DNA from 4 places in the Bifidobacterium catenulatum DSM 16992 genome. Region 2 is predicted to be linked to each of the others. Evidence: riboswitches for the same ligand, from Rfam matches in the RefSeq annotation. Region 2 holds a riboswitch; each other region holds the start of a gene.
The links. Region 2 has a riboswitch for thiamine pyrophosphate ahead of thiC (phosphomethylpyrimidine synthase ThiC). Riboswitches for the same ligand answer to the same signal wherever they lie in the genome.
Positions count from the first base shown of each region.

Region 1 (8,053 bases), 190 kb from region 2:
GCGATCACGGCCATCAATCCTTCGTCGGATCCGCCATACACCAGTCTGTTGCCATTGTCCGCAATCCATATGCCAAGTTCCTCAACGGCTTTCTTATATATGGGATCGTTCCCCTCATGCGCGCCGAGATACACGGTGATGTTCATACCCATCCTTCTTCGCCGGCGAACATGCCGGCATCACAAACCGTCAATCAAAACCACACTTTAACGCATCACCAACCCCCCGTCGACATGCAGGGTCTGACCAGTGATGAATGAGGCGTCATCGCTGGCCAGCATAGCCACGGCCCCGGCGATATCATCGGCGGTGGCGAGTCTGCCCAACGGTGTAGACGCGATGATGCGCTCGCGTACATCCTCAGTGGTGGCGCGGCTCGATTCGGTGCCAATGGTGAGCCCGGCCGCGATGGCATTCACGGTTACGCCCCATGCTCCAGCCTCCTGTGCCAATGATCTGGTGAAACCCACCAACGCACCTTTTGCCGCGGTGTAGTCATGATACGGCACGATCGGGGAGTCGACGAGATTGCTGGAGATGTTGATGACGCGTCCTCCGGCCTGACGCCGCATCTGCGGCAGCGCAGCTTTGCAGGTGTTGTATGCGCCCTTGAGGCATCCTTCGAGCTGTGTCGTGTAATCGGACCATCCGATGGTGTCGAATGTCTTGCGGTTGCGTGGGTCGAACGAATAGCGGGCGAATGCGTTATTGACGAGAATATCCAATCCACCGAATGTGGCGACGACAGTGGATATCATGTCGCGCACCTGCCCGTAGTCGGTGACATCGGCTTTGCAGGTGATCACGCGACCGGCCGCCCCGCAATCATTCATAATGCGTTGCGCGCACCGCTCCGCACGCTCGTCATCGCTGACGTAGTTGATGGCCACGCATGCGCCGGCGAGAGTCAGTCGCAACGCGATCGCCGCGCCGATGCCGCGACTCGAACCGGTCACCAACGCGACGCGTCCCTTCAATGGCAAGGAATCGGACTGCTGCATGGAAGTTCCTTTCGGTTTTGGACATATGGGTTTCGTGTGATTGCTTGAATGCGATTATTCGACATCCATATCGAAACCATCGCAGTACATATCGGTGTTGCGCTCGATATCGACCACATGCACCAAATCGAGCAGATTGAAACCGCCGTCATGGTGCCAGCCGGATTTCGCGCGGTTCATCTCCCCGAGCGGGCATATGCGGTCGATACCTGCCGACCCGACGCGTTGCGCCACGTCGAACAGACGATTCGGCCCAAGCGCTACGCCGCAAGTCTGCAGCCACTGAGCATAGGGACGCAACGAAGGCAGCGCGTCTTCGACATGGTCGACCGCCACGATATTGACGGTACGGTTCAACGGCGTGGACAGCGAATCGGCCATACCGACGGACGGATAATACAACACCGTCCAATCAGTGCCTGAACGCGACTGTATGACGAACGGATTGTCGGACGCGCCGTCCGCGGCCCCAGCCATTGATTCGGCCCCCAGCAGCAACGCTTTCATCTGCGCGGTGGAACGTAGCCGCTGAATCGCCATCGATTCCTCTTCGGATGGTGTGGAACAGGGATATTTACGTTGCTGGGACGATAACTCACATGCGAGCAATTCAGCGACCTGCGCGGGAGGAACGGCCCCGCCGCGCTCCACGAACATGGTCTGTGGAGCCAGACAGCTTTGCTGATCGTATGTGGCCACATCAACCGCCATGCGATGCACGGTATCGGTATACAGGTCGGTCCGCAGGGACTCACGGCCGATTAGCGAGAAACCGATTTTCGCGCCATAACTCAGGAACGGCTTCCCGGCACGCACCCGTGGACGGATTGCCTCAGTGGTATGCGATGAGCCATACGCGATCACCGCGTCAGCCTCGCCAATCGCGGCGTCCTCCAAATCCGTGGTGCCGCCATGCCACGGCATAATCGCCAAGGCATCCGCCATATCAGGATCGACGCTTCCCAAAGAACGGGCGAACAACACCGGCATCAGCGGCTCATCAAACGACGATTTGCCGAGAACCGCGCTTTTCACCAACAACGACATCGTCATGCTCCATACCGGAATACCCGGTACATTGCTGGAAAACACGTGGAACGACAATTCCGGTCCATACAGCCGCGTATATCCGCCCGAACGATTCGGACGATACTCATCAAGCATCTGCGGACAATCCAGTTCATCATCAACGAAACGCAGCAATTCCCGTCGCCGGAACATGCGCATATACCGTTTCAGCTCGAGACGTACCATGGAGGCATCGTAACCGGTAATCGCGGGAATAAGACGTTCTGCAAGCCGACGTTCCGGATATTGCGGATTCGTCCACAACTCGGCGGCCCGCGCGATGACATCGACGATTCTATCCGTGGAATACCGTGCTAGCGTCGCATCGCGATGCTGCCGTACGGAATCAGCCAGCGTATGCACCATACCGGCATCAAGCCGCGGGAAACGCAGCGTCACCGTATCGCCGCCGGGCAATGAAACATCATGCGTATCGAAATCGTCGAACGCGAATCCGCGCGGTGCGTAAAAAACGTCGACGACGCTCATGCGTTGGCCGCCATTACCTCATCAACGGTAATCGAACAGCCACGCGCCTCGGCGCCTTTCGCTCGGCCGTTGAGTGTGTAACCATAAGAAGATCTCACTCCCAGATCTTCCGTTAAAATCGCCAGGCAGGAATTCCAATTCGCCAAATCGTAATGCGCGATCACACCCTGCTCCTCGTCTGGCACCGGCGCAAGCGTGGCCGGATCAAGGAACACGGAACGTACCCACGACGGCGTCTCCTTCGAATAGTTCAATGAACCATCTGTGTAATAGGACAGGATGTTCTGATCGTAAATCTGCGAACTCAACTCCGTCATACCATACATATTCACGCAATGCGAACGGTCCACGCCAAGCGCACGAGCAAATGCCGCGTACAGATCATCAACCGTCATATCGGTGCGAGTGCTCTTGAACCCGCCCGTATCGAACACGCGCGAATCAGAGGCAAGACGATAGGTTTTATGCTGCTTGTCCAAATAATCCAACAAATACAGATAAGCCGAGGAAGCGCCCATCAGCATCACCGGCGCATTGTCGGACACTGCTACGTCAAGAAAACGCTCAACACCAGCGAAATCAAGACCATCCTTATGAAAGAAGAAGCTGCTGCCTTCCTCGCCACACTGTTCCACAGCACGGGTCAAATACCTTGACAGCGACGAATGCTCGTTCATATCCCACGCGGGGGAGAGAACGGCGATACGGATGCGTTCGCGGTCCGGCATGATGAAATGCCGAAACGGCACGATCATCGATTCGTCCCACACTTCCAGATCGGGGTGAAAATTACGGCCACGCTGACCGGGATGCGTGGTGCCGCTGGTGGTGAATACCGCTTCACAATCCCGTTCGGGCACGGAAGTGAGCGTCAGCATTTTGAAGCCGTCGACGGGCATGGGCGGAATCTGCATCCAGTCGGTGAGTGTCTGCGGGGTGACGCGTTTGGACATGCAGTAGGCCCGGTATGGCAGATTATGCTCGAATTGGAAGGCGAAGATGCGTTTCGCGAGCGTGTCGAACGCTTCGTCCGGTGCGCGGGAGCAACCGTATTGTGTGATGAAATCGAGCACTTTTTGCTTGATGATCGTCTTCTGTCCGTTGAGTTCCAGGGATTCCTGCGATGCTTGCATGTCCATTACCATATCCTCTCCGTCATATGTCGGATTGCCTCAATGATGTTGATTATTCTGCTTGTTTTGTATGTTCCGTGGGTTTGTCCGTATGCCGTGCGATTGCGTTTGGCAGATCGATGATAAGGGCCTTGAGTATCACTACGCTGAATGCGCCGACCAGAATCGAGTTTGAGAAGAACACGTGCATGCCGCCTTCAAGTCCGCTTAATGCGTTTGGCAATGCGATGCCAAGCAGGAGGGATAGGCCTATCACCACTTGGGTCTGATCGTTGTTCTCCGCCTTTCGTAACGTGTTGAGTCCGGTGCTGATGAGGCTGGCCGCCGCCGGCAGGAAGATGCCGCCGATTACCGGGGAGGGGATGAGCGACAGTACGGCGCCGGCTTTCGGTATGAAACCAAGCGTCACGAATACCACACCTGCGATAATCACCGGTACACGGGTGCGGGTCTTGCCTTCGTCTGTGACCTTGAGCAAGGCCACGTTCTGCGGATATGCGGTGGTGGTGAAACCGCCGATCAGTGAGGAGACCGCCGATCCGGCCGCTTCTCCGGCGAGGCCGTAACGCACCTGGCGGTCTTCAAGCTTTGTTCCTTGGATTTCTGTGGCGGCTTGGTACACGCCAAGCGCTTCCATGATGGCCACCATATAGGCTATGAAAAACGGTACGAAAATGGCGGCGTTGAAGTCGAAACCGCCGTATGGCATGAACTTCGGCAGACCGATCCATGGCTTGGACGCCACTTCGGAGAAGTCCGCCATGCCGAACGCCAAAGACAGTATGGTGCCTGCGGCCAGCGCGATCAGATATGACAGCGCCTTGAGCATGCCTTTGCCGAATTGGGAAAGCGCCACCACCAGCATGCAGGTGATGATGGAGACGGTCAGCGTCTTCGGATCGGCGAATCCCGGGTCTCCTGGCGCGCCGCCAAGGAATTCGCTTAGTGTGAAGCCGGAGAGTGACACGCCGACGAGGAGAATGATTACCCCCGACACGATTGGAGCGAATAGAAACCGCAGTTTTTCGATCACGCGGGTCAGGCACAATACCAGGAATATTAGCGAACTGACGAATATGGATGTGCCGGCGGCGGCCAATGATCCTGCAGCACCGGCGGAGATCATCAGCGCGTCGAATGCGGCGGACGGTCCTTGCACGATGGGAAGACGCACCAGTTTTGTGGCTTGGATGAGCGTGACCAGACCGGACACTATGAAGATGGCATTCACCATGTTTGATGACAACGCCAGAGGAAGGCCAATGGCTCCGGCCACGAACACGGGGTCGAGCCACACGTTTGACACGAGTACATGCTGCAGGCCGAGCAGTGTGTTTTTCATGGTGGCTTTTTTGACGGTCCGCTCTGTCGTGGTTTCCTTCGCGTTTCGCGGTGGTTCTGCGTTTTGCGATGGTGCCGCTTGCGTTGTTTCTGACGATGACGCTGTCCCGGCCATGGTTCCCTCTCTCCTTCGTCGGTTGCTTGCGCGCGCCGAAAATACAAAGGGCCTTGTCCCTTTAATGGGAGCCACACGTTTTCCCAGTACTCCCTACGCAAGCGTTATCTTGATCAGGTCGAAAGGTCCGGGCGATGACCACCGCCCATCTCAGCCGTATTCGGCACCCCTGTACTTCGGACGGAGACAATCATAACGTCACCGTCCAACCAAAAGCCCTGTGGCATGCGAGCGCTTTGAAAAACGCATGTCATAGGGCTTTTGCGGTAGTCGGTCCAGCTGGTTGCGCAATACGCGCGGGGTCGCTTGGCCGTGCGAGGTCTGTTAACGGCGTCGCTTGATTGGGGCCAGTTCGAATATCTCGTCGGAGGCCTTGGCCACTTCCGGACTATGCGTCACGATGATGACGCAATGCTGTTCGTCATGTGCCAAGGCTTGAAAGATGCCCATGATGTCGTCCTGCGTGGCGAGGTCGAGATTGCCGGTCGGTTCGTCCGCCACGATGATGGCTGGGTCGTGGCTGAGCGCGCGGGCGATCGCCACACGCTGCTGCTCACCTCCGGAAAGATGCAGAATGCGTTCGTTCGCATATTCCTGCGGCAGATGCACTTGTACAAGCAGATCGTTGACGATCTCTTTCTTCGAACGGTCGAAGGTCTTGCCGGAAGCGTCCATCGACAGGATGATGTTTTCCGCGACGGTCAGATTCGGCAACAGATTGAAACCTTGGAAAATAACGCCGATATCATGACTACGGTACCGGTATCGATCCTGCTTCGACAAATCGTTGCCGTTGTACAACACCTTTCCCTCTGTGGGATTGGCAAGCCCGGAAATCAGCGATAACATAGTGGTTTTGCCAGCGCCGGAAGGTCCGGTGATGGCGTGCACACTGCCCGACTGAAAATCATGACTGATATTTTTCAGCACGCGCTTGCCGCCCTTGGTATACGAGTAGCTCACATCGTCCAATCTCAGCACAGGCATATCGGATTGTTGCGAAGCTGTATTGGTGGTTTTGTCGGTTGATACGGTAGTTTGATCAAGACGTGTCTCGTCTGTTTTGGCCATGTCAAATCCTTTCAACGAATGATGATTGATGGTTCAGGAACGGTCGGCAAGAATCTGCAAAGGCTCGTATCGCAATACGAATACGACTGCGACTAATGCAGCGATGAGCGTCAGCCCAAGACCTACCAGCAGCAGTTGGCCCACCACGGTGAGGTTGACGGTTGCGTTGACAGAGGAAGCGTAATTCACCGCGCGGTCCATCATGCCTTCAGGACCGTTGCCGCCCTTGCCCGGCATGGCCGAATTCTGGTTGGATGCACTATCGGAATTCTGCGAATCCGTGGAATTCGAGGAGTCGTTGGCATTTCCGGAATCCTGCGCACCAGTGCCGGAACCATCAGCCGACCCCTGCATGTCGCGACCGAACTGTTCGCGTTGGTTGGTCTGTTGCGACTGCTGTTGTTCGATTTGGCTTGCCAGCAACTGGTTGGACACCGGCACTGAAGCCACCGCACCGGCGCAGGCGCCCAATGCGAGGCCGATCATGGTGACGATCAGCAATTCCAAGGTGAACTGCGCCGCAACCTTGACTTTGTTCACACCAATCGCGGCAAGCACGCCGATCTCATACTTACGTTCGCGTACGTTCAGCAATGTGATGACCACCAGCACCACGCCACCGACAGCCAGCACCACGATGAGCAGTGTCAACGCGAACTTCGACAGGTTGTTGAGCGGCACCAGGCTGGATTCGTAATTCTCCACATCGGCGGAGGAGACGGCATAGTCGTCGTCGAGCCCGGCGTTGATTGCATCCTCGCAGAATGCTTCGTAATCCGATTTGCTGGAGAACACGTACGTGTAATTCAGCCGTGCGGCGGAATCGGTGTCCGCGTCGGCATCAAGTCCTAACGATCTCAGTGTGGAGACCGACGTATATATGGCATTGGCCGGATCGGAGGCATTGGAGGCCATCGGCCCGCCCATCTGCTGGGTGGAATCGGTGGAATTCTTGTAAATACCGACGATGGTGAGCTGGTAAGTGGTGTCCGTGTCATTCGGATCGGCCACGCTGATGGTGTCTCCTACGGAGAGGGCATTGAAATCGGCGAGTGACTTGGAAATAATTGCGTCACCGTCACTGGATTTATCGTAGCCGAACACTTTGCCGTCAACCATGGTGAAGCTACCGTTCGATGTATTGGAAACCGCTTCGTCCGAAGAGAAGCCGACGAGCGAGAAATCGCCGCTGACCATGGACGCACCGCCGAAATCCTTGCCGCCGCCCATACCGCCGACATTGGGCCTGCCTTCACTAGACTGGTCTGAAGCGTCGGATTCGCTGGAATTGGACTGGTTTCGTGATTCACTGATGAGTTTTCGCGGTCAAGACTGATTTGTGCGGTCACAGTAGTGTTTTCCAAGCCAGTGTTTCGCGCGGTTGTGGCCGCTTGCCTAATGGACAGGCCGATGGTGGCGGCAGTGGCGATGATGGTCACGATGATGATGACCAGTATGTTGCGTCCTTTGTTTCTCGTGACGCTTTTCCATGCGTTTTTCACAACGAACATGATGTTTCCTTGATGAAAGAAGGGGTGAGGGGCCGCTGTCGCGATCGGCGTTGAGACCGATGATAAAAAATCGCTCTTAGCGAATTCCTCAGGGATTGCTCGACTGAAGCTGGAATGAATCTGAAAGTCTTCTGAATTAAAAACTCGACATGGGCGGGGCGTTCATTGCGGCAATGGTGTTAGGCTAACGCGTATGCCTATAAAATCCGAAGTCATTGCGAACCCCAAGTCGGAGCGCGTCCGCCGCGTGTCCGAACTCGCCGATCGAAAAGGGCGGAAACGGTCTGGCCGTTTCATGGTGGAAGGCCCCCAGTCGGTGCGTGA
Region 1 is NZ_AP012325.1:1,220,389-1,228,441, reverse strand. It holds gene BBCT_RS05325 (LOG family protein) at 1-146, opposite strand, end outside; gene BBCT_RS05320 (SDR family oxidoreductase) at 207-1,001, opposite strand; gene BBCT_RS05315 (acyl-CoA reductase) at 1,056-2,558, opposite strand; gene BBCT_RS05310 (LuxE/PaaK family acyltransferase) at 2,555-3,697, opposite strand; gene BBCT_RS05305 (solute carrier family 23 protein) at 3,744-5,033, opposite strand; TPP riboswitch at 5,221-5,328, opposite strand; gene BBCT_RS05300 (ABC transporter ATP-binding protein) at 5,472-6,218, opposite strand; gene BBCT_RS05295 (ABC transporter permease) at 6,252-7,448, opposite strand; gene BBCT_RS05290 (TrmH family RNA methyltransferase) at 7,923-8,053, shown strand, end outside.
Region 1: linked by a shared signal. The riboswitch ahead of BBCT_RS05305 (solute carrier family 23 protein) and the one ahead of thiC (phosphomethylpyrimidine synthase ThiC) in region 2 are both predicted to bind thiamine pyrophosphate.

Region 2 (8,053 bases):
TAGATCAGTCCGGAATTCATAGTGTCAAGCACTCGTTGCGGCACAGTCATGGCAGCCTCCTTGCAGTCGTTCATGTCCGTTGTGATTATATATGAATCTGCCATATATAGGGAGTTACAGAGGCAACAAGCCACGCCTTCGAAAACATGAGCAGAAGCGCTTCGCGTTCGTGGGTGGTGGGGTAGCATATTGTTGGTTTTGTCATTTTGATTGTTAATCACAAGTCAATAGTCGAAGGAGGATCATGACATATTCCAAGAATGCGCCGTTCCGCGCCGATGTGGTCGGTTCTTATCTGCGTCCGGACAAACTCAAGCAGGCTCGCGCAGATTATGCTGCAGGTATTATTGATGCCGCCGGGTTGAAGGCTGTCGAAGACAGGCTGATCGCTGATCTGGTTGCCAAGCAGAAGGCCGCCGGCCTGCATGTCATCACCGATGGTGAATTCCGTCGCGGCTGGTGGCATTTCGATTTCATGTGGGGCTTCAATGGCGTGGACCATGTCGCCGCCGCCCATCGCGTTGCCTTCCATGACGAGGTCACTCCCGCCGACACTGCCACGGTGACCGGCAAGCTCGACGGACACGATCATCCGTTCGTGGAGCATTTCAAGTTCGTCAAGCAGTTTGAAGATGACAATACCGTAGCTCGTCAGACCATGCCTTCCCCAGCGCAGACCCGTTTCGTGCTTACCGGCAACAAGAACGCCTACCCGTACGACGAGTTCTACAAGGATGACGACGAGCTGACCGCGGATATTGTGGCCGCATATCGTCAGGTCATCGCCGACCTGTATGCCGTCGGCTGCCGTAACGTGCAGTTCGACGATTGCACGTGGACTCGCCTGTGCGACAAGAGCGTGCGTGAGCGTCTCGGCTGGAGCGACGAAGATGCGGCTCGCCTGCAGCAGGAGAATCTCGACGTGATCAACGCGGTGATCGCTGACCAGCCTGACGACCTGGTGATCAACACCCATATCTGCCGCGGTAATTTCCATTCCACATGGCTGTCATCCGGCGGTTACGCTCCGGTCGCAGCCAAGCTGTTTGGCGAAGAGAACGTGGACGCCTACTATCTGGAGTTCGACGACGACCGTTCCGGTGACTTTGCGCCACTGGCTGAGGTTTCCGGTGATAAGCAGGTTGTGCTTGGCCTCATCACCTCCAAGAGGTCGGAACTTGAAGATCCGGAAACGATCAAGGCTCGCATCTACGAAGCGGCCCAGTATGTGCCGTTGGAGCGTCTGTGCCTGTCCACACAATGCGGTTTTGCCTCCACTGAGGAAGGCAACAAGCTCACTGAGGAGCAGCAGTGGGCTAAGATCGCACTCGTAAGGTCCATCGCCGAAGAAGTCTGGGGCGAATAATCCAAGCCAATGCCCGGTACGACCAGCTTATGCCATGGTCGCACCGGGCATTGTGTTATTCGATGATGTGGACGCGGAGCATTGGACGAAACGTATAATACGGAACAGCAATCGCGAAATCATAACATCGCAGACAGGGGAAGCTATGAGAAAAGTGGCTTTTATTTGCGTGCATAATTCATGCCGCAGCCAGATTGCCGAAGCGTTGGGAAAGCATTTACGCGGAACCGATTTTGATTTTTATTCCGCAGGTGTGGAAACCAAGCCGCAGATCAATCAGGATGCCGTACGACTCATGAGAGAGCTTTACGGCATCGACATGGAGAAAACGCAATACTCCAAACTGATTTCGGATATTCCAAAACCTGATATCGCGATTTCCATGGGCTGCGACGTGGGATGTCCCTATATCGGCAAGGCTTTCGACGATAATTGGAATCTGTCAGATCCAACCGGGCAAAACGATGAGGCTTTCATTACTGTTATCCGTCACATCGAAGAGAACATCATGAAGCTCTAAAGGGTCTTGACCAGCATCCGTTCGACGCCAACCAAGACCCTTCCAAAGCATTTTAGGTGAACACCATCGTATTGCGGATGAAAGTGTCGGCATAGTCGTACGGATGGTCGGCGACTTCCTCGGCACTGACCATGCCTCCCCGGCCGCTTCCGGCATACCCCTCAGAAAAGCTTGCCCGACCAGTAACCCAACTCACACTCATCAACACGATCCGTCATATCGAAGTGGCCTGCAAGGAGAGTTTCGCTGTGAGTTGCGCGGCAAGGACGTAATACTGATGAAGACGATGCATGCGAAAGTGACGACTGGCCTGACTCATCTATGGGCTTCGATGAAAGTTACGTCCAGTGCAGGGCGTAAGTTCATAGCCAACACATAAAGCAGGGGGGCTCCCCTAACGGAGCTGAGATAGGCGAATGCCTGACCCTTTGAACCTGTTGGTTAACACCATCGTAGGGAGCGGAGAATGAGTGCCACAGCACACACGCATTGCCAGCGTCAATTGGCATCCGTAAGAGTCAACGCAACAGGCGCGTCAGCTAAACAGCCTGCATCGCGAAATCATTAATCGTAATTTCGTTTCCATCCCATGTATCCAAGAATGCGGGCGTGTCAGCATACCCATTTACTGACGAATTCAAATTTTCCCAACCCAAAACAGCATAATCAAGGGGGAATCATGAACAATTATCCATATGCGTCGATGCGAGACAGCTTCGACCTGAGCGCCTATCTTGTGGTAGGACCGCAGGATTGCAAAGGCCGACCGATCACCGACGTTGTCGATGATGCGTTGCGCGGGGGCGCAAGCTTCATCCAACTTCGCGCCAAAGACGCTGATGCGAAGGATCTTACCGACATGGCGCGTGATATCGCGCAAATCATCGAAGACAACAATAAGTCGGATTCCGTGGCATTCGTAATCGACGACCGTGTGGACGTGGTCTGGCAGGCCCGCAGCAAAGGCATCAAGGTCGACGGCGTTCACATCGGACAGACCGATATGGAACCGCGCGAAGCCCGTGCACTGCTTGGCGAAGATGCCATCGTGGGATTGTCGGCGGAAACGGAAAGCCTGGTCAAACTCATCAACGAATTGCCCGACGGCTGCATCGACTATATCGGTGCTGCGCCGTTGCATGTTTCCGTCACCAAGCCGGAAGCGTCCGTAGGCGGCAATGACGGTTCCGGTCGCACGCTTGACGAAGAGCAGATCAACACTATTTGTTCAGCCAGTGGTTTTCCGGTAGTGGTAGGCGGTGGCGTGACCGCAGATGATATGGAAATGCTAGCGCATTCAAAGGCGGCAGGCTGGTTCGTGGTGTCCGCGATTGCAGGAGCCGATGATCCGGAAGCCGCAACCCGCAATATGGTAGCGCGCTGGAAAGCCGTACGTAGCGACGCAAAGCACGGGTACGCACCACGCATGAAAGCCCAGAAAACAGCGGAAATCAACCCTGACAACACAGCCGACGGCGCATCCGGCGAAAAGAAGTTCACCAATGCGAAGGAAGCCAAGGCCGCATCCAAGCTCGCCAAGCAACAGCGTGTCGACATTGCCGCACGCGATTCCAAGCAGCGAGACAAAGCCCATATTCGTAAAACCACGCCGGTGCATTTCGAAAACGAATTCGGTTCCTACGATCTGCAAGTGCCGTACACCGAAATCAAACTGTCTGACACGCCTGGCGTCGGACCGAACGCACCATTCAAGGATTACAACACCGAAGGTCCGAAATGCGATCCGAAGGAGGGTCTCGCTCCCCTACGTCTGGACTGGATTCTTGACCGTGGAGACGTCGAGGAGTATGAAGGACGTCGCCGCAATTTGGAAGATGACGGCAAACGCGCCATCAAACGTGGCAAGGCTTCCAAGGAATGGCGCGGCCGCCAGCATAAGCCGATGAAGGCCAAGGATCATCCGGTGACGCAAATGTGGTACGCACGCCACAACATCATCACACCGGAAATGCGCTATGTGGCGGAACGCGAGCATTGTAGCGTGGAACTGGTGCGCAGCGAACTGGCCGCAGGACGTGCCGTCATGCCTTGCAATATCAACCATCCCGAAGCCGAGCCCATGATCATCGGCTCGAAGTTCCTCACCAAGCTCAACGCCAATATGGGCAATTCGGCGGTCACTTCGTCTATTGACGAGGAGGTGGAGAAGCTCACGTGGGCCACCAAGTGGGGTGCCGACACTGTAATGGATCTGTCTACCGGCAACGACATTCACACCACTCGTGAATGGATTTTGCGCAACTCCCCCGTGCCGATTGGTACCGTGCCAATGTATCAGGCGCTCGAAAAGGTGGAGGATGATGCGTCCAAGCTCAGCTGGGAACTGTTCCGTGACACGGTGATCGAACAGTGCGAACAGGGCGTGGACTATATGACGATTCATGCCGGTGTGCTGCTGCGTTTCGTGCCGTTGACGGCGAACCGTATGACAGGCATTGTTTCGCGTGGCGGTTCGATCATGGCTGAATGGTGTTTGCAGCATCATCAGGAAAGCTTCCTGTATACGCATTTCGATGAATTGTGTGAGATCTTCGCCAAGTACGATGTGGCGTTCTCACTGGGTGATGGACTTCGTCCGGGATCGCTTGCCGATGCGAACGATGCGGCACAGTTTGCCGAACTGATGACTTTGGGCGAGCTTACCCAGCGTGCATGGGAACACGACGTGCAGGTGATGATCGAAGGGCCTGGCCATATTCCGTTCGACACCGTGCGCATGAACATCGAAATGGAAAAGGCGATCTGCAAGGACGCGCCATTCTACACGCTTGGACCGCTCACCACTGACACCGCTCCCGGCTACGACCACATCACGTCGGCGATCGGCGGTGTGGAAATCGCCCGCTATGGTACTGCCATGCTGTGTTATGTGACACCGAAGGAACATCTTGGGTTGCCGAATAAGGACGATGTGAAGCAAGGTGTGATCGCATACAAGATCGCCTGCCATGCAGCTGATATCGCCAAGCATCATCCGCATGCCATCGACCGCGACAATGCCATGAGCAAGGCACGTTTCGAATTCCGTTGGCTCGACCAGTTCAACCTGAGCTACGATCCGGACACCGCCATCGCGTTCCATGATGATACTTTGCCGGCCGAGCCTGCGAAAATGGCGCATTTCTGTTCGATGTGCGGTCCAAAGTTCTGCTCCATGGCCATCAGCCAAAACATCCGCAAAAAATTCGGTAATGCCGAAGCACAGGAGAAGCTCGTCGCCGACGCGCAAACCATCGCTGCCGGCATGCAAGCCATGAGCGAGCGCTTCCGCGAGCAGGGCGGCCATCTGTACCAGTAGACCGAACTGTAGTAGGTTTTTGTGACGAACGGGATTGTCTGGTGTGGTAGAAGGCCGGGCAATCCCTTTTTGTTGCTTGTATGGCGATACGGAGCACTCCGATAGAGACACTCTTTTGAGTGTAAGACTGACCCGTCAAGCCGGTCTGTCTCCATTGAGCGAATATCTGGCTGGTTTTGTCGAGCACGGTTTTGGTGGTCTCCAACTGTGTGCGGGCCTCGTCAATCTACACTTGCACGGAAACCAACTAGGATGATGCGGAGTCAATCTACGCTTGAGCGATGGAAAGCTGCGTCTGCGCGGTCACCGCTTGCTGCACCGCGTCTATTTCGCTTTGCTGCAATTGGTTTTCCGTATCCTCGATCTGTGTGATCGGTAGTCCACTATCCAGACAAGAGGGTATAAGTGCTCCCCCACAGTCAGCACATGGCTCTAACCTGAGTTTATGACTCTTCTTCAGCTGAAATATATTGTGAAGATCGTGGAATGCGGTTCCATGAACGAAGCCTCGCACGAACTGTACGTGTCACAGCCCGCGTTGAGCTCATCTGTGAAGGAACTCGAGAACGAGCTTGGCATCGAGATCTTCACCCGCTCGTCGCAAGGCATCGCCTTGACCGTGGACGGAGCGGAATTCCTCACCTACGCGCGCCAGGTGCTCGACCAAGCGTCGCTGCTCGAAGAACGTTACAAGAACGCGAAGCCACGCAAGCAGCTGTGCTCCGTGTCCACACAGCATTACATGTTCGCTGTCGAAGCGTTCGTGGAAATGATCAACTCCATCAAATCCGACGAATACGAGTTCACCATTCGTGAGACGCGCACCAAAGACATCATCAACCAAGTGGCGAACATGCTTTCCGAAATCGGCATCATCTATCTGTCCGATTTCAACAAGGACGTGATCGGCAAGATGTTGCGCGAAAAGCATTTGGAATTCCATCCACTGTTCCGCGCCCCGTTGCATGTGTTCATTTCGCGCAGCAATCCGCTGGCCGGCAAGAAGAAAGTCACGATGGACGATCTGAAGCCGTTCCCGTTCATCCAGTACGAGCAGGGCGAGGAGGGCAGCTTCTTCTTCGCCGAAGAGGCGGTCTGGCCGGAATACTCTCCCAAGCAGATCAACGTGACCGACCGTGCGACGATTCTGAACTTCATCATCGGTCTGAACGGCTATACCGTGTGCACCGGCATCGATAACGGCGATCTCAACAATGAGAAAATCGTGACCGTACCGCTTGACACCGATGAGACCATGCTGGTCGGCTGGATCACGAACGAGCGTGCAAAGCTGTCGAAGGCCGCGGAAAACTATTTGGAGAAGCTCAAGTCGGTGGTGGCCGACCATGGATACAACCTGATCGACTGAGTGCACATCGACTGGATGCACTCTGCTATGAGATATGAAAAGTGCCTCGCACCGATGCTTTCGATTGGTGCGAGGCACTTTTTTACATGTTCGACTATAGGATCCTATACGATTCACCTATGGAATTCAGGCGCCATACTGCTTCAGATAGGCGTCGGCAGCGGCCTTGATATCGTCGGTCACGTACGCGGTGCCGTCAGCGGTTTCGATATGCTGGCCGGCTTCGAAGATCTCACGCACATTGGCGATGGCGAACACCGGGAAGCCGAACTCTGCTTCGACTGCCTTCACCGCGGACATGTCGGAATCCTTGGTCTTTTCCATACGATCCACGGAAAGCACCAAGCCAACGACCTCCACATTCGCTTCGGCTTTGAGCTTGGGAATGACCTCGCGTACTGCGGTGCCTGCGGTCATCACATCGTCGACGAGCAGCACCTTCATACCGTCGGTCAACTGGGTGCCGACCATCATGCCGCCGTCGCCATGATCCTTCTTCTCCTTGCGGTCGAAGGTGTAGCCGACTTCCATACCGTGGTCGGAAGTCAGAGCGATTGCGGTGGAGACGCCCAGCGGAATGCCCTTGTAGGCAGGGCCGAAAATGGTGTCGATGTCGTCCGGTAGATTGCCTGCTTCGATTTCTGCCGCGATCTTCTCCGCATAGAATGCGCCGAGTGTGGCGATCTTACGTCCGTCGTTGAATGCGCCAGCATTGATGAAATACGGCGACTTGCGACCGGACTTCAGCGTGAACTCGCCGAATTTCAGTGCCTGTGCTTCCAGCAGGAACTTGGTAAAACGGTGGTCGAGGGATTCAGTCATGTCATGCTCCTTTGATGAATAATCGAGGTCAGCGCCAAGTTTCGCCCTTGGCGAGCTTGTCTGCGAGTTCGGGGCGTGCGTCGAGTAGGTCGTCGAGTTCGCGGGCCACGCGCAATGGTGCGGTCGGTTCGAACAGTGCGGCTGCGCCGACTTCCACGGCGTTCGCGCCGGCATACAGGTATTCGAGCGCCTTCTCACCGGAATCGATGCCGCCGATGCCGATGATCGGAGTTTTCGGTAATGCGGAGCGGGTCTTCCACACGGCCACGAGTCCCATCGGCAGCACGGCCGGTCCGGAAACGCCGCCGGTCACATGGTCGATGATCGGCTCTCCAGTGCGAATGTTAATGCGCATGCCAAGCAGTGTGTTGATCATGCTCAGCGCGTCGGCGCCGCTTTCCACGGCCGCTCGGGCAGGCACGGTGATGTCGGTGACGTTCGGCGTGAGCTTGACAATCATCTTCTTGTCGGTGAGCTTGCGCAGTCTGGTGATCAGACGGCTCAATGCCACCGGATCGGTGCCGACGCTCATACCTCCGGCGGACACGTTCGGGCAGCTCACGTTGATTTCCAGCATGTCGGCAGGCGAATCGTTCAGCTTGGACACGACTTCGACATAGTCGTCATCGCAGTGGCCGGCCACATTGGCGATGACCG
Region 2 is NZ_AP012325.1:1,030,691-1,038,743, reverse strand. It holds gene BBCT_RS04440 (sugar O-acetyltransferase) at 1-50, opposite strand, end outside; gene BBCT_RS04435 (5-methyltetrahydropteroyltriglutamate--homocysteine S-methyltransferase) at 245-1,366, shown strand; gene BBCT_RS04430 (arsenate reductase/protein-tyrosine-phosphatase family protein) at 1,512-1,886, shown strand; gene BBCT_RS09150 (hypothetical protein) at 1,939-2,088, opposite strand; TPP riboswitch at 2,259-2,362, shown strand; gene thiC (phosphomethylpyrimidine synthase ThiC) at 2,563-5,205, shown strand; gene BBCT_RS04420 (LysR family transcriptional regulator) at 5,651-6,574, shown strand; gene pyrE (orotate phosphoribosyltransferase) at 6,701-7,396, opposite strand; gene BBCT_RS04410 (dihydroorotate dehydrogenase) at 7,425-8,053, opposite strand, start outside.

Region 3 (8,053 bases), 440 kb from region 2:
CGTTGGCCCAACGGTGGCCGGTGTAGTAGAACTTGAGCTTGCCATCGTCGCCGATTACTGCGGAACCGGAGAATACGCCGTCCTTCTCCTCTTCAAGGGTCGGGGCGAACATGATTGGCTCACGTTTCCAGTTGAGCATGTCGGTGGAGGAGACGTGTCCCCAGTGCATCGGACCCCACTGGGTGCCGTACGGGTGCAGCTGGTAGAACACGTGCCAGCGGCCCTTATAGAAGCACAGGCCGTTCGGATCGTTGATCCAACCGCCGTTGGATGCGATGTGGAACTTCGGGTACCAGCGGTTGTTGCGTTTGGCGGCCATGGCTGCAACGCCTGCTTCCGCCTGTGCCAGAGCTTCGCTGTGGTTCTTGATTTCGTGGAGGACGGGTGCGTCCGGAGTGAAGCCAGTCATCGTTGAATAGCCTTTCTTAATGATTGTTGAATCTTGCGATTGTTGAAATGTTGCTTATTTAATTTTTACATAAAAGTTTTAAGAATGCTGCCCGAAACGGAAAAAGGGGAAACGCTTCGGGCAGCACGATTTAGTTGTGTTCTTGCCGATTTTGGCGGTTACGCTCAGGCGTTTGCTTTAGCTGCGGCTTGGGTCTTGAGCTGCTTATCGGTGTAGAACGGATCACCGCCGACTTCCTGGTCGTCCTTCTTGATCACGAAGAAGCCGTAGATTAGGGCGGCCAGCACGATGCCGGAGATGGTGAAGAAAGTCGGACGGTCGCCCATGGCGTCATGCAGGGCGCCCATCGGGGTGGAGAAGATCACCTGACCGATTTGGGAAGCGATCTGGAAGCCCACCATGTACAGGGTTGCCGACAGTTTGGTGTCGAAGTGCAGGGTGAAGTAGCGGAATGCCGGTAGGCAGAACAGCGGAACCTCGATGGAGTGGAACAGCTTGACGATGGAGACACTGACTGGATCGTGGAACACGCCGCACAGGCCGATACGCAGGAACATCACGGTTGCGCCGAGCAGCAGGGAGTTACGAACGCCGATCTTCTTCATGATAATCGGAACGACGCCCATCATGGCGGACTCGAGGAACACCTGGAAGGAGTTCAGGGTGCCGTAGGTGGCGTTGCCGATTTCGGTGGTCGGGAAGAGGGAAGCGTAGTAGTTAGGGAACATCTGCTGGTCGAACACGGTATAGAAGGTGTTGGTGAACAGCATGAAGACGATGAGCACCCACAGAGTCGGCATCTTCAGAACGGAGATCATCTCTTTGAAGGATGGATTGGTTGGAGCCGCGTTCGGATCGGCTTCTTTCTTGAGCTCTTCCTTTTGCTTGGCCGGAACCCAGAAAGCGTAGACGCACAGCATGCCAAGGCCGCAGATGGAGCCGACCCAGAAGTTCAGCAGCGGGTTGATGTTGAACAGGAAACCTGCGCACAGTGCCACGATGGCGTAGCCGAAGGAGCCCCAAGCGCGGGACTGGCCGTATTCGAAGCCGAACTTACGGGAGTAGCGTTCGGTGAGCGCTTCGAACAGGGAGCAGCCGGCCATGAAGCCTGAGGAGAGCACGATGGAGCCGATGAGCACGCCGATGAAACGGGTGGTGCCGCCGGCAGTCAGCATCGGGGCGTACACGAACTGTACGAACGGGCCGACGAGCGCTGCGATGGCGGAAACGAAGATCACGAGCTTGCGCTTGATGCCCAGCTGATCCTGGATGGCACCATAGGCGAACATGATGACCAGGGTTGCCAAGGAGTTAATGGAGTAGATCTGGCCCTGCTCTGCGGAGGTCATGCCCAGGCCGTGGGTCGGGTCGGTGAGCCAGCGGGAGAAGAAGGACCACCAGATGCCCCACGAGCAGAAGAACATGAAGATGCCGAAGGAACTCTGCAGATAGGAAGGATTCTTCCATGCGGATCGAGTGTTGCTTGTCATGTTGTTTCTCTGTTTCTTTTTGTTGGTGCCACTGCCGCGCAGCACTTCATTGTTTGGCCGATGCCGTGTTATGCCGTCATTCACCCAGCTGCCGTGCCAAGTGAATGAACATGGTTTAATAATAGCGTGTCAAACGATTGACGTCAATCGATTGACGTCAATAATTACAGCACTTCTCGGAAGCGTTGTAATTAAGCCGAAATGAGGTATAAAAAGAAGGCCTTCGGCGTGTCGCGACAGGCATGTCAAAAGACCTTCTTGCATGATCTCAAATCAAGGAAATCAGCTTCGGACTGACCCCTTTTCTATCAGCGCGCAATGGATCTTCGCGGGGATCGGCGAATCCAACGGTGGCAGGGGAGCGGTGGTGCTCGGCCAGGACGAGCTGTCGACGGGCTTGCGTTCGATCAGTGAAATCAGCTTACAAGCGGCCCAATAACCCATCTCATAGTGGGGCAGCTCCACTGTGGTCAACTGCGGTTCCAGCGTTTCGGCAAACACGCGGTGGTTGTCGACGCCGACGATGGAAATATCCTTGCCGACAGTCAGTCCACGACGTGCCGCACATTCATACACATACCACGCGCGCGCATCGTTGAAACAGAAGAAACCGTCGGGATTGCGTTCATCGAACAGCTTATCGACGGCGCGCAACGCCGGGCCATTATGGAGTACATTGCACACCAACGAAGGATCGTAGGCAAAACCGGAATCCTGCAATGCCGCCTGATATCCAGCAAAACGACCGTCCTGCGCAATCATGTTTTCCGAACATCCGAGATAGGCGATCCTCTTACAATCGGCTTGGATCAGCCGTTTCGTGGCATCGTAGGCGATTTGGAATTCGTCTGGCTCGATGCTGGGTATCTGGTTGTCGGCATCGGTGGCATCCACCATCACCACCGGATAATCGCCGAGAGACGCAGGCACGGTCGCAATGCGGTTCGACATCTTCGAATAGAAGAAACCGTCCACGCCATACCGTTTCAATGTGGCTATTTCATTCTCTTCGCTTGCCTTGCCGTCGGTGCTGACCGTGATGATCATATATCCGTAGGTGCTTGCCGCATCCTGCGCACCCAGAATGATGCCGCCTGCATACGGGGTGGTGGCGACTTCTTCGCTGATGAAACCGAGAATTGGTGTGCGGCAGGTGCGTAGGCTGCGCGCCAAAGGATTGACCGTGTAGCCGAGTTCGTCCGCCTTCTCACGTATGAGCGCGGCCAACGGGGCTTTCACACGTCCCGCATCTCTGCCGTTAAGTACCAGGGAAACGGTGGAAATGGACACCCCTGCCGCTTCGGCAATTTCCTTCATCGTAGTCATAGCCGTTACACTATACCTAAATCAATAAGAAAGGCGCACTATTTTTGTAAATAGCGCGCTTTTTTGTTACTCGATACTCTATTGGTCCATCCCGGATTTATTCCGACAGGATTTCGTCCACAAGCGCCTGCTTGGCGTGGATTTGGCCTTCGAAACCGGGACGAATGTCGAGACGGATCACCACGTCGGTGCGATAGCCCTGACCGGCGAGTTTCATGGTGGCGTCGCGAATCACCTTGAGCACGTCGTCAATGTCGCCTTCAATATTGGTGAACATGGCGTTGGTTTCGCTCGGCAGTCCGGATTGGCGGATCACGTCGACTGCTTGCGCTACGTACGTGGACTTTTCAGGACTTGCTCCAGCGGGAGAGATGGCGACCGCAGCAAGCGTGTTGATATACGGTTTGCCGGTTTCCGGGTTGATCGGCACTTCCTGCTTTTCCGCATTGCGATCAAGGGTCATGTGCATTCCTTTCGTTGCGTTCCTATCGGCTTGATATGGCTTGGATTGTTGAGCGGCGATCAGCGCCATTTCCAAGCGTGGTCCATCGGTCCGGATCCGTGTCCGAGGTCAAGCTGTGCCTCCAAAGCGCCCGTCAGATACAGTTTGGCACTATTGACGGCTTCCGGCAACGTTTCGCCGAGTGCCAGGTGTGATGCGATCGCCGACGACAGCGTGCATCCGGTGCCATGCGTGTTCGGATTGTCGATGCGGCGCGCGCGGAACCAAGTGACTTTGCCGCTCGGTTCGACGAGCACATCACTGGCGTCCTGCGTACCATGGCCGCCAGTGACGAGCACCGCACAGCCGAAATGGCCGGCAAGCAGATGGCCTGCCGTCACCATGTCGTTTTCGCTGGAGATGCTTTCGCCATTCTCATAGTCGATCGCATCGGCGCCCTGCTCAACAGCCAGCTCACACAATGCTTGGGTTTCCGGCATGTTTGGTGTGATTACGGTGGCGAGCGGGAACAGCTTGGAAGTCAATGCGGCGATCGCGTCATCTTCGATGAGCTTCGCACCGGACGTTGCCACCATCACTGGATCAAGCACAATATTTTCGGCATCATGAGCGGTCAAACGGTCGGCAATCACATTGATGAGCTCAACGCTCGACACCATGCCGATCTTCACCGCGACCGGCGGAATATCGTCGAACACGGCGTCGATCTGCGCGGCCAGCATTTCCACAGGCGTGTTCGTAACCATCGTCACGCCTGTGGTGTTCTGCGCGGTCAGCGCCGCAATGGCGGTCATGCCGAATACGCCATTGGCAAGCATGGTTTTCAAGTCCGCCTGGATACCGGCGCCGCCGGAGGAATCCGATCCCGCGATGCTCAATACCGGTGGCAATGTGCTGGTCATGAATGACTCCTTACTTGCTCTTGCTTACTTATGATCTGAAGTTTTGAAATACTCGTGATCCGTGATTCTTACTTGTGCGGCACGTGCCCGTGCTTTGCGTCGCCGCGCACGGCCTTCCACCGCGAAACCATATTGCGGGTCGCTTCTTCCGGATCGCTTGCGCCGGCGATTGCCGACACAACGAACCAACCGGCTGCCTTCGAATGCGCGAGCATCTCCATATCGTCGGCGCTCACACCACCGCCGACCACAACCGGAAAATCGCTCGCATCGCAGATCGCATTGATCTGTGCCTCGTCGAGCGTATGTCCGGAACCGTCGTTGCCGCCCACGGAAGCTTCCGGCTTGGTGATGGACACATGCAACGGACCTGCCCCGATGTAGTCGATGCAGCCGGCAGGTAGCTCGTTGATGAGCTTCACCAAGCTTTCCGTTTCGGCAGACAAGCCAACAATGGCATCTTCCCCAAGTAGCGCGCGGGCTTCCTGCGGTTCCAAATCAGTTTGCCCAATATGCACGCCGTCAACCTTGATGCCCTTGTGCCGTGCTTGCCAGACTACGTCCACACGGTCGTCGATCACGAACGCCACGGAATCGGATTTGCTGTTGTGTTCGATAACCTGTGCGATATCGCGTGCCATGCTGGTGATATCTTTCGCGTCGGTATCTTTGGCCCTCAGCTGGATGAACGTTGCGCCCCCGCGCAGCGCGTCCTCAACCACGCTGGTAATCGGTCGTCCCTTGCAATCCTGCGGGCCGACCACAAAGTAGGCGCTCATATCGAATGTATCGCGCATCGATGCATATGAATAATTGTCCATATAATCACCCTTCTCGGTAAGTGGTTCGGAAAGCCTACAATGTGAAACCGGCATTCGTCCGTTTTTCCGCATACGCAATTGCCGAACTCTGCATAACATGCCGCATGGTATGCAGAGTAGCGGCAAAGTCTAGTCGATGATGATTTCGGAGGCGGCGACTTCCTCGGCGGTGACGTTCCAAAGCGCATCAAGCAGCGCCACTTGGAAGGATCCCGGGCCTGAAGATTTGGCTTCGGCGATTTCGGAAGCTCTGTTGTACAGCAGCGAAGCGGAAATCGTAGCCACCAACGGTTCCGCTACGGCTAAATATGTTGCGGTCACGCCGCCAAGTGAGCAGCCAGCGCCGGTGATCTTCGTCATCATCGCGCTGCCGCCTGGCAGACGGAACACATGCTCGCCGTCGGTCACCAAATCAACCGCACCGGAAACAGCCACCGCACCAGCGCCGATGGGGGAGCGTTTCACAAGATGGCGGGCCAGCCTCTTGGCCGCATCAACGGCTGCATCGACCTCGTCCACAGCCTCCACGCCTGCCGGACGCGTGCCGGGAACGGTAGAATCGTTTTGAGCAAGGCCCCACATCGCATCGAGTGCGATGATCTCACTCGCATTGCCACGCACGATGGTTGGCGTATAGGTGCGGAACGATTCAAGAATGGCGGTACGGGTTTTGCCGATGCCCGCGGCGACCGGATCTAGCACCCACGTCTTGCCGTTCTTGTGCAGTTTGTAGGCGATTTCCGGCAGCGCATCTTTGAAGAACGGCAGCAGCGTGCCCACATTGATGTAGTTCGATCCGGCGATTTCCGCAGTGTCGATTACATCGTCCGGCAGAAAGCTCATGGCGGCAGTACCTCCGGCGGCAAGCTGCGCGTTGGCCACAAGATTCATCGTAACGAAATTGGTAAACGACTGCGCCAAAGGCGTGGTCTCTCGTACTCTGTTGACTGCCTGCACAATCTGTTTGCGCAGCGTTGCCGAAAATGAGTCATCGCTCATTGTCTGCTCCCTACGTTGGTCCTAACCAACAGGTTCAAAGGGTCAGGCATCCGCCTATCTCAGCTTCCACTTTCGTCGGAAAGCCCCCCTGCATGTACATAACGTACTCAACCTATACAAAGGCCCTGACACTGGAGCGGTCCAGTCGATTCCGGGATCAGGTGAATGCAGCACGTTCTCGTAAATATTAGGTGCGTACGTAAATCTCATAGGCAAATCTGAATAAGAAAACCGTGATGATTGACTGCAATATCTGGCCGCTGCTGCTTGACAACGACACTGTTGAAGGCGAGAACGCCACGAAACAGTAACGCGGGTGGCGTTCTGTCACCGCGTAAAGGTAGGCTTTGCGCTTGTAAAGACCCCAAACCGTTCAAACCAGAAGGTGCATTGTGGCTGTATCCAAACTCGATGAAGTCGTATCCCTCGCCAAGCGTCGTGGCTTTGTTTTTCCCGCCGGTGAAATCTACGGCGGAACCCGTTCCGCGTGGGATTACGGTCCGCTCGGCGTCGCGCTGAAAGACAATATCAAGCGTGAATGGTGGCGTTCCATGGTCGTCACCCGTGGCGATGTGGTGGGCGTTGACACGTCCATCATTCTTCCGCCGGCCGTGTGGGTGGCTTCCGGCCACGTGTCCGTGTTCAACGATCCACTGATCGAATGCCTCAACTGCCACAAGCGCCACCGTGCAGACAAGCTTGAGGAATCCTATGCCGAAAAGCATGGCGACAAGCTGCCGGAAAACGGTCTTAAAGATATTGTGTGCCCGGATTGTGGCACCCGTGGCAACTGGACCGAACCGCGCGACTTCAACATGATGCTGCGTACCCACCTCGGACCGGTCGAAGACGAAAACTCGCTGCACTACCTGCGCCCGGAAACCGCGCAGGGCATTTTCGTGGACTTCAAGAACGTGATGACCTCTTCTCGTTCCAAGCCGCCGTTCGGCATCGCCAACATGGGTAAGTCCTTCCGTAATGAAATCACCCCGGGCAACTTCATCTTCCGTACCCGCGAGTTCGAACAGATGGAAATGGAATTCTTCGTGGCTCCGGGCACGGATGAGGAATGGCACCAGTACTGGATCGATGCACGTACCCAGTGGTACATCGATCTTGGCGTGAAGCCGGAAAACCTGCGCCACTATGAGCATCCGAAGGAGAAGCTGGCTCACTATTCGAAGCGCACCGTCGACATTGAATACAAGTTCGGCTTCCAGGGATCCGATTGGGGCGAACTCGAAGGCGTAGCCAACCGTACCGACTTCGACCTTTCCGCGCATGCCAAGCACTCCGGCGAGGATCTGAGCTACTTCAATCAGGCCACCGGCGAAAAGTACGTGCCGTACGTCATCGAGCCGGCCGCAGGCCTGACCCGCTCTCTCATGGCCTTCCTCGTTGACGCCTACGACGTTGACGAGGCACCGAACACCAAGGGCGGCGTCGACAAGCGTACTGTGCTTCGCCTTGATCCTCGCCTGGCTCCGGTCAAGGCCGCCGTGCTGCCGTTGAGCAAGAAGCCGGAACTGCAGACCGTGGCACATGATCTGGCAGCCGACCTGCGTCAGCATGACTGGATGATCGACTACGACGAAGCCGGTGCGATCGGCCGTCGCTACCGCCGTGAAGACGAAATCGGCACC
Region 3 is NZ_AP012325.1:1,468,669-1,476,721, reverse strand. It holds gene BBCT_RS06310 (glycoside hydrolase family 32 protein) at 1-409, opposite strand, end outside; gene BBCT_RS06305 (MFS transporter) at 574-1,899, opposite strand; gene BBCT_RS06300 (LacI family DNA-binding transcriptional regulator) at 2,182-3,225, opposite strand; gene BBCT_RS06295 (thiamine-binding protein) at 3,323-3,688, opposite strand; gene thiD (bifunctional hydroxymethylpyrimidine kinase/phosphomethylpyrimidine kinase) at 3,748-4,590, opposite strand; partial or broken gene BBCT_RS06285 (thiamine phosphate synthase) at 4,668-5,411, opposite strand; gene BBCT_RS06280 (hydroxyethylthiazole kinase) at 5,541-6,410, opposite strand; TPP riboswitch at 6,401-6,510, opposite strand; gene BBCT_RS06275 (glycine--tRNA ligase) at 6,803-8,053, shown strand, end outside.
Region 3: linked by a shared signal. The riboswitch ahead of BBCT_RS06280 (hydroxyethylthiazole kinase) and the one ahead of thiC (phosphomethylpyrimidine synthase ThiC) in region 2 are both predicted to bind thiamine pyrophosphate.

Region 4 (8,053 bases), 220 kb from region 2:
ACGCTTGACCAGGCCGGCCACACGTATGAGGATGGCAATATCGGTTTGAAGCCGACGTCGTTGACGATCACTCCGGAAAGCAAGCGTGTGGCCGTGATTGGGCTGAATGGTTCCGGTAAGACCACGTTATTGCAGTTGTTGGATGGCGCGTTGGCCGCGACGTCCGGTTCGGTACGCGTCGACGCGGATGGCGTTGCATACGACCCGTCGGCGAAGCGTGATCTGAAACGTATCGAATCGATGATTGGTCGTGTTCGCCGCGAGGAGATTCCGAACAGTTATTACAAGGCGGATTCCATTCGTGAGGCGATTGATGAGCCGTTGAAGAAGCATAAGGTGCCGGAAAGCGAACGTCAGGCGATTATCGGCAATCTGTTTGCGCATTTCGATTTGGCTGCGGTCGCGCGCGAGTCTGCTTCCGCGTTGGACAGCGAGAAGCGCCATCTGCTGGCGATTGCTTCCGCATTGAGCTTCTCTCCCGCAGCGATCGTTGCCGACGAGCCGACTAAGGGTTTGGATGAGGTGGCGTCCGCGCATGTGGCGAAAGCCTTGTTCAGTTACGACAAGCAAGTGGTGTTCGCCACGCATGACACGGAACTGATCACACGCGCGGAATATGCGATCGACCGCACACTGGTGGTCGACGACCATCAGGTGGTGTTCGACGGTGGCCCGCATGAGGCCGTCGCCTTTTACACAGATCTCATCCGAGCCAAATACGAGGCAGCCAAAGCCTGATTCATATTCCGATCGATTCGTATTGGCCGCTGTACCGTCATTGGCGTTAATTGCGGCACAGCGGCACGATTCAAGCGATCATTGTGTTGACGGTGTCAAGCACCACTTGCACATTATGCCGAAATTCGTCGGATTCCGGCAGCAGCGAAATCGCAAGATAGCCGTTCGAAGTCATATCAAAGAAGTAGCCGGGTTGGCCTGAAATTCCATGGCGTTCGATCATGGCCAATACCAGCTCGTTCTCGTCGAGTACGCTCGGCACGCGTAACAGCACGTTCCATCCACCCTCGGCACGCAATACGCTGACCATACCGTTTTTGTCGGCGTTCAGCATGGCATGCAATGCGGTGAGATTGGCTTGCACGCGGTTTTTTACGCGCGTAGTCTGAGCTGGAGCCTCCTGCAGCATGAGGGGAATCTGTTTGGCGATGATTTCGCTCATCGGCAGATAGTCGTCGGCGATCACGTCGAGCCTGCGCCTGGCTTCTTCCACCTCTCCTGCCGGGCCGGATACTTGGATCCAACCGACTTTGGCGTGCGGCGCGGCCAACGTTTTCGAAAACCCGTCCAACGCGAAGGTCAATGCACCTTTCTCTCCCGCAAGACGCGCGTTGCCGTCGAATGGTTCCAGATCGTAGTCGTAGAACACCTCGTCGGCGATGATGGCCACCTCATGGTCGTGGCAAAGCCGCACGATGGCTTCACGTTCCGACGGTTTGACATATGAACCAGTCGGATTATTGGGGTTAATGAGTACCAGTGCGCGGATACATTCGCCTTCTTCACTTTCAAGTGCTTCGCGCAGTTCGGCCACATCGATGTACCAAGATCCGTCGAATCGCTGCTGGTATTCGATCATGTCGACACATTCGAGTCGTGCGATCGATTCGATGAGAGGATAGCCGGGTTTCGGCGCGAGCACAGCATCGCCGGCGTCGCACAGGAGTTTGATCAGCCACGAGTATGCTTCGGACGTTGAGCTCAGTATGTACAGGTCTTCGACGGCAACATCATTGCCTCGCCCTTGAAGGAATGCGGCCAACGCTTCGCGCGCATACCGTTGGCCGTGTGGCTCAGCGCCATATATGTCTGGCAGAAGTTCCGGCGCGAGCGCATGCTTGGTTGGATTGGAGTCGTTGAGTTTGCCGAGCGTGATGCCGCTTGTTTTGGCTTCCGCTTCCGCTTTGGCGATGGGATTGGGCTCGCTGATATCGACTCTGGAGGAAAAACGCATGGTCTCCACCATACTCCTTGGGTTGCGCAAGTCGTTACGTCAAGCAAGATGGTATGCCTTCGCTTCACAAATGTTGACGGTATAAGCGAGAGCCGCCCGACGAATCGGACGGCTCTCGCTTATACGAAAGTTGGGAACCTTAATGGTTCACGGCATCACTTCTGCTTGGTGCTTGCGTAGTACGCGGCACCGATGATGCCAGCCTCATTGTGCAACTTGGCTGCAACGATCGGGGTCTTGATGTCGATGTACGGCAGGAACTTCTCAGACACACGAGACACGCCGCCGCCGACGACGAACAGCTGCGGATCCAAGTAGAACTCCATCAGGGAATAGTACTTGGTCAGTCGCTTGGCCCACTTCTTGTAGCCCATATCAAGCTTTTCACGGATAGAGGATGCCGCGTACTTTTCGGCGTCGCCCTTGCCTTTGAGCAGTTCCAGGTGGCCAAGCTCGGTGTTCGGGATGAGTTCGCCGTTGAAAATCAGCGCCGTGCCGATACCGGTACCCAGCGTGGTTGCCACGACCAGACCATCCTGGCCCTTGGCCGCGCCGAACTGCTGCTCGGCAAGGCCTGCCGCGTCAGCGTCGTTCACCACGGTGACTGGACGTCCGCAGGCTTCGGAGAACACTTCTGTGACGTCCACGCCAACCCAAGACTGGTCTAGGTTGGCCATGTAGCCGAGCTTCTCGCCCACGTGGATCGGCGCCGGGAAAGCGATGCCAACCGGAGCGGATTCGGGAACCTCGAAATGCTCGAGCTGCTGGCGAACGATTTCACCGACGGCCTTCGGAGTGGAAACTTCCGGAGTAAGAATCTTCAGACGCGGTTCGGCAAACTCGCCCTTTTCGAGGTTAACCGGGGCTGCCTTAATGCCGGAGCCTCCAATGTCAACGCCAAACGCCTGTGCAGTTTCAATCATCTTCGACCTCTCCTATCAAGGTACATAGTGGGTGTTATCGAACCGGTAAGCGCCATAGTAACTCGCCCCATGCCCCAAAACGCGCCGAAAAAGCATAAATGGTGAATACGATTGCATAATTTTTCGCAATGAAATGATTCATTCTGCAACTTTTTTCTGCAAACGATTCGCCCCATGTCAACTCAACGCATCGGCATGGGGCGAATCGTAAGAAGATGACCGTCTGAAGACGGCGCAACCGCATCACTTGAGCGGCGGCATCGGCTTCCAATCCGGATCATGCAGCAGCTTGCGTGAATCCCACCAACCCTTGGCTATCTGCACCAAGCCGGTCTTCACATGCTCTCGGTCCACCATCACCAGACGGATGACTTCCTTGGCGGCGGTCAGCAGCGTACCCAGACCGAACATCAGCGGACGGTAATCGCCGAACGCCATGAAATAGCGCGCCATGTAGCCTCGGTTACGCATGATGTGGTAACGGTTCATGTCAGAGGTGGAGTTGAGCTGGCGCACGCCGGCGATATCCCAATTGCCGATTTCACGAGTGCGGCGCAGGATCACGTCGGGCACCACAATCGGGTTGGTGACTTTGCTGGCGCGGTAGCCGTACATCGTGTCGTCCCAGTAGATGAAGAAACGCGGATCCGGCAAGCCGATCTGTTCGACGATGTTGCGGCGGAACAGACCCCCCTCGAAGCACAGGGTGTCCATCACGCGGTAGCCGGGGCGTCCGAATGCGGCCGGAGCGATCGGATTGGGGATGCCGAGGGAAATGATGAAATCGTATTGCCAGTAGAACGGGCCGCCGTCATAGTCGTATCGGCTGCCTTGGATCACATCATGGCTGCCGGTCCACTTGGCAAGTCGTTCGATGGCTTCGGGCATCACGGCCACATCGTCGTCCATCACCCAGAACCATTCGGATCCCAGCTCATATGCCTTCTTCACACCTGCGGAGAATCCGCCTGCGCCGCCGAGGTTGTCGGATTGAGGCGCATACACCACGCGACTTTCGTTGCCCGATTGGTCGGCGATGGTATTGCCCCACTGCGCGGTGACCGCTTCACGGAAATCGTCGACCATGCCTTGGGTCGCATCGCTGTGCTCGTTGTCAACGACGACGATACGCCATGGTGCCACAGTGAGTTTTTCGATGGATTCGAACAGGGTGGCGAGCAGCTGCTGACGCTTGTATGTCACCACGACGATAGCCAGCTTTTCGATGGTGTTCTTCGCAACTTGCTTTTCAGTCATACGTTCTATTCTTGCACTCGCCCTCAACCGAACATCGCCTGTGTTCGCATCATGCGGCACGATTCCATTCGGCGGACAGGCTCTTGCACATTTCGGACGGCTTTGCCATAATATACGGCGTAATGCAGGGGAACCCGTGTTTGTCGGGTTGAGATAGGCCAAGTGAGGCCTGAACCCTTTGAACCTGATGGTTAATACCAGCGTAGGGAGGCATGTCTAATGACTGCTGTGACATCAACAACCAATTTCGATTATGAGTTCGACGCCGCCAAAGGCATCCAACGCAACAATCTTCCTCCGTTCGCGCAGCGCATGCGCAAGGCTGCTGACCTGGTTTGGGAGGAAGGCTACCAGCAGCCGTTCATCCGCGAGCTTGGTGAAGGCACACTGCAACGCGAGCGTTTCGCCTTCTATCTGCTGCAGGATTTTCGTTATGTGAACGATTACGCCAGAGTGCACGCTTTGGGATTAGCCAAGGCCACCGACCCTGAAATCATGGCGTTCATGCTCAAGGTGCAGAACGGCGCCCTGCAGGTCGAGACCGAAGTACACCGCTCCTACTTGGCCAGCTATGGCATCACCGAAGAGCAGATGAACAATGTGCGCCAGTCGGCCTTCGCGCGTGCCTACACGTCGAATATCCTTTCCATCGCCTATGGCAAGGATATTCTCGACATTCTTGTGGCCGTGCTGCCGTGCGCCTGGGTGTATGCGGATTATGGTTACCGTCTTGCCGCCGAGTTTGCCGACACGCTTGACGACAATCCGTACAAAAGTTGGGTCGACATGTATAAGACCGACGAATTCTGGCAGGATTCCGTGTGGCTGCTCGAACATATCGAGAAACTGGTAGCCGACGCGAGCGAGGAGCGCAAGCGCGAGCTGATTGACATTTTCGTGACCGGCGTGGAGAACGAGTACATGTTCTGGGCCAGCGCGTACGACATGCAGTACACGTGGAAGCCCGAATGGAATCAGGAGCGCTGACACCGCTCCATCGCATGTTTTCCTGACTTCCGATTGTTTATTCTCATTGCAATAGGGCGGGTGCCTTCTGATTGGTTTTCAGAAAGCACCCGCCCTGTTATGTTTGGTCGCGTCAGTTTCCCGCTTTATTCGCGTACGAGACGAATATGCTCCACGTCATCGCGATAGGAGCGGCGATAGAGCACGAAACGGTTGCCGATAACCTGTACGAGTTCCGCGTTCAGTTCTTCGGCCAGCCCCTCGCCCGCTTCCTTGGCAGTCAGTCCGGATCCGTCGAGCACGGAGCATTTGATAAGCTCACGCTTTTCAATGGTCTCGTCCGCCTGCTTGATAGCGGTTTCGCTCAAATCGTTCTTGCCGACCTGGATGAGCGGATTGAGCTTGGTAGCCAGGCCACGCAGCTGCTTGACCTGCTTCTTGGTTAATGCCATAACTTGTTCCATTCCTATTTATGATGCTTGCTCAAGAGTAGCGTGAGGGCAGTAAAATCTTGCATATCACTCCCCCGCGCCTTTGATGGCGTTCACACCGTCTTCGATGTTCTTGCGCGTGTTCAGACGTGCTTCTTCGGCGGTTTCGCTTTCCAATGCGATCAGTGGAGCGCCATGCCCATCCGAAATGCTCAGCATAGTCCAGCGATCAGGGTCAATGCGGCAATGTACGACACACTCACACCGACTACGGCGATGTCATGTTTGGCGATCCGCATGATTCGCCAGTGCGTGCGCATGATGCCTTCCTCGTAACATCGTGCGTCGAGTGCGAGGCTGAGATTATCGGCATGACGTATCGCTCCTGCGAATACCGGAATGATAATGGCGGTTATCGCTTTGATCCGCTGTACGAATGTTCCTGTTTCAATGCTGCCGCCTCGGGCTGATTGCGCATCCACAATGGCTTTCGCTTCGCTTCCTAACGTGGGCAGGAACCGCAATGCGAGGCTCATCACCAACGCGATCTCCTGCGCATGGATGCCGAATTTTGCGAAAGGTTTGAGCAACGCTTCGAATGCGTCGGTAATGGCCGTGGGAGTGGTCGTGGCAAGGAATACCGCTCCGACGATAATGACCGCAACGAATCTGCAGGCGTACAGTATAGCGATACGCACACCGTCGTCGGTGATTGGAATCGGTCCGATGTTCGTAAGAACATTGCCGGATCGTACGAAGAACACATTGAGCAGTCCGCAGAACACGAACAATGCAAGGAACATGCGAATCGATTTGAACAGTTGTTTCACGCCGATGCCTGATGTCGCAACGATCATGCCGGTCAACAGTGCGGCCACCAGTAACTGCCAGAAGGAGCGGATGGCGAATGCGGAGAACATGACCGCCAACGCGCTCACCATCTTCACGCGCGGGTCAAGCCGTTCCATAAAACTGCGGTTTTCACGGACGTCTCCCTTTGCATGTCCGGAGCCAAGCGTGTGCAGATTCTTCGAACCTGCCGTTTCGGAAGTGACATTGGTTCCGATATCTCGAGTGACGTCATTACCGTTTTGTCTACGATCAAGTGCGATCACCCGATCGGCGAGCACATCGATTTCCGTTTGCGAATGGGAAATGATGAGTATGGTGATGCCTTGTGCGTGGAGGGTTTGAATGAGATTGTGCACGCAGGTTGTGGCTGCCTCGTCAAGCCCCGCGGTCGGCTCGTCCATAATAAGGATCTGCGGTTGGCATGCGATAATGCCCGCTATGGCGGCAAGTCGTTGTTGTCCGCCGGAAAGATCGAATGGCGAACGATCGGCAAGATGTTCGATATGCAGCAGCGTCATGGCTTGATTGACGCGTTCGGATACTTGCGTTTCGTCAAGATGTTGGTTGCGTGGTCCGTAGGCGATATCCTCGGCTACGGTTTCAGCGAAAAGCTGACGTTCGGGATGTTGCATGACATAGCCGACGGTGGCGCGCAGTTTCTCGCGGTCCGCACGCTTGAGCGACTGCATATTGCCGTTGGCGCGTTGACGTGCGACGGGAATGGTATTGATGGTAATGTTGCCGGATTGCGGCTGGTCCAGCGCGCAGAGAAGACGCGCGAGGGTGGTTTTGCCTGCACCGTTATGCCCTGTGATGGCCACGGTTTCACCCTTATTGATGGTTATGGAAAGCTTATCAAGCACAGGCTTGCTACTGTTTGGATATTGGTATATCAGATTACGGATTTCAATGATTGGTACAGCTGATGTTGGCTTCGATGCACCATTTGCAATATTGGATTTGGCAATTGGATTGTCTTCTTGCGCTGTGTCTGATTCGTCCATTTCCGGAATACTTGCAGTATTACCGCGAGCGCTTTGCACGATACGCCCGTTATCCAGGCGAATGATGCGGTCGGCATTGACGAATTCGTCACGATGGTGGGTGACGAGAATGATGGTTGTGCCGTACTGCTGCAATTCGTCAAGAATATGCATGATGTCGGCACGGCCTTGCGGATCGAGCATGGCGGTAGGCTCGTCGAGCACGAGGATTTCGGGACTCATGGCAAGCATGCCGGCGATGGCGACGCGCTGCTGTTGGCCTCCGCTCATTCGCGTGGGATCGGCTTCTCGTTGTCCGCTCATGTCGACTGCGTCAAGTGACATGGCGATGCGCATATCGATATCATCATGCGCAATGGCGAGGTTTTCCGGACCGAAGGCAACATCATCCTCGGTGATGGTGGTGACGATCTGATCTTCCGGATGTTGGAAAACCGCCCCGATACCATGCCGGGCGCTGCGGTAAGCATCAGCGTGCGCGCCGGCGTCATCGAATACGTTGTTTCCCAACAGCGTGGCATGTCCGGCATCGGGTGCGGCAAGTCCTGCGATGATGCGTGAAAGTGTGGATTTGCCCGATCCGTTTGGTCCTGCCAAGCATACACGTTCGCCTTGGCGGATGGTCAGGTTCACGCCGTCGAGCGCCCA
Region 4 is NZ_AP012325.1:1,251,775-1,259,827, forward strand. It holds gene BBCT_RS05400 (ATP-binding cassette domain-containing protein) at 1-738, shown strand, start outside; gene BBCT_RS05405 (pyridoxal phosphate-dependent aminotransferase) at 809-1,972, opposite strand; gene ppgK (polyphosphate--glucose phosphotransferase) at 2,128-2,895, opposite strand; gene BBCT_RS05415 (glycosyltransferase family 2 protein) at 3,139-4,152, opposite strand; TPP riboswitch at 4,269-4,379, shown strand; gene tenA (thiaminase II) at 4,372-5,139, shown strand; gene BBCT_RS05425 (YhbY family RNA-binding protein) at 5,265-5,570, opposite strand; gene BBCT_RS09640 (hypothetical protein) at 5,637-5,768, opposite strand; gene BBCT_RS05430 (energy-coupling factor transporter ATPase) at 5,762-8,053, opposite strand, start outside.
Region 4: linked by a shared signal. The riboswitch ahead of tenA (thiaminase II) and the one ahead of thiC (phosphomethylpyrimidine synthase ThiC) in region 2 are both predicted to bind thiamine pyrophosphate.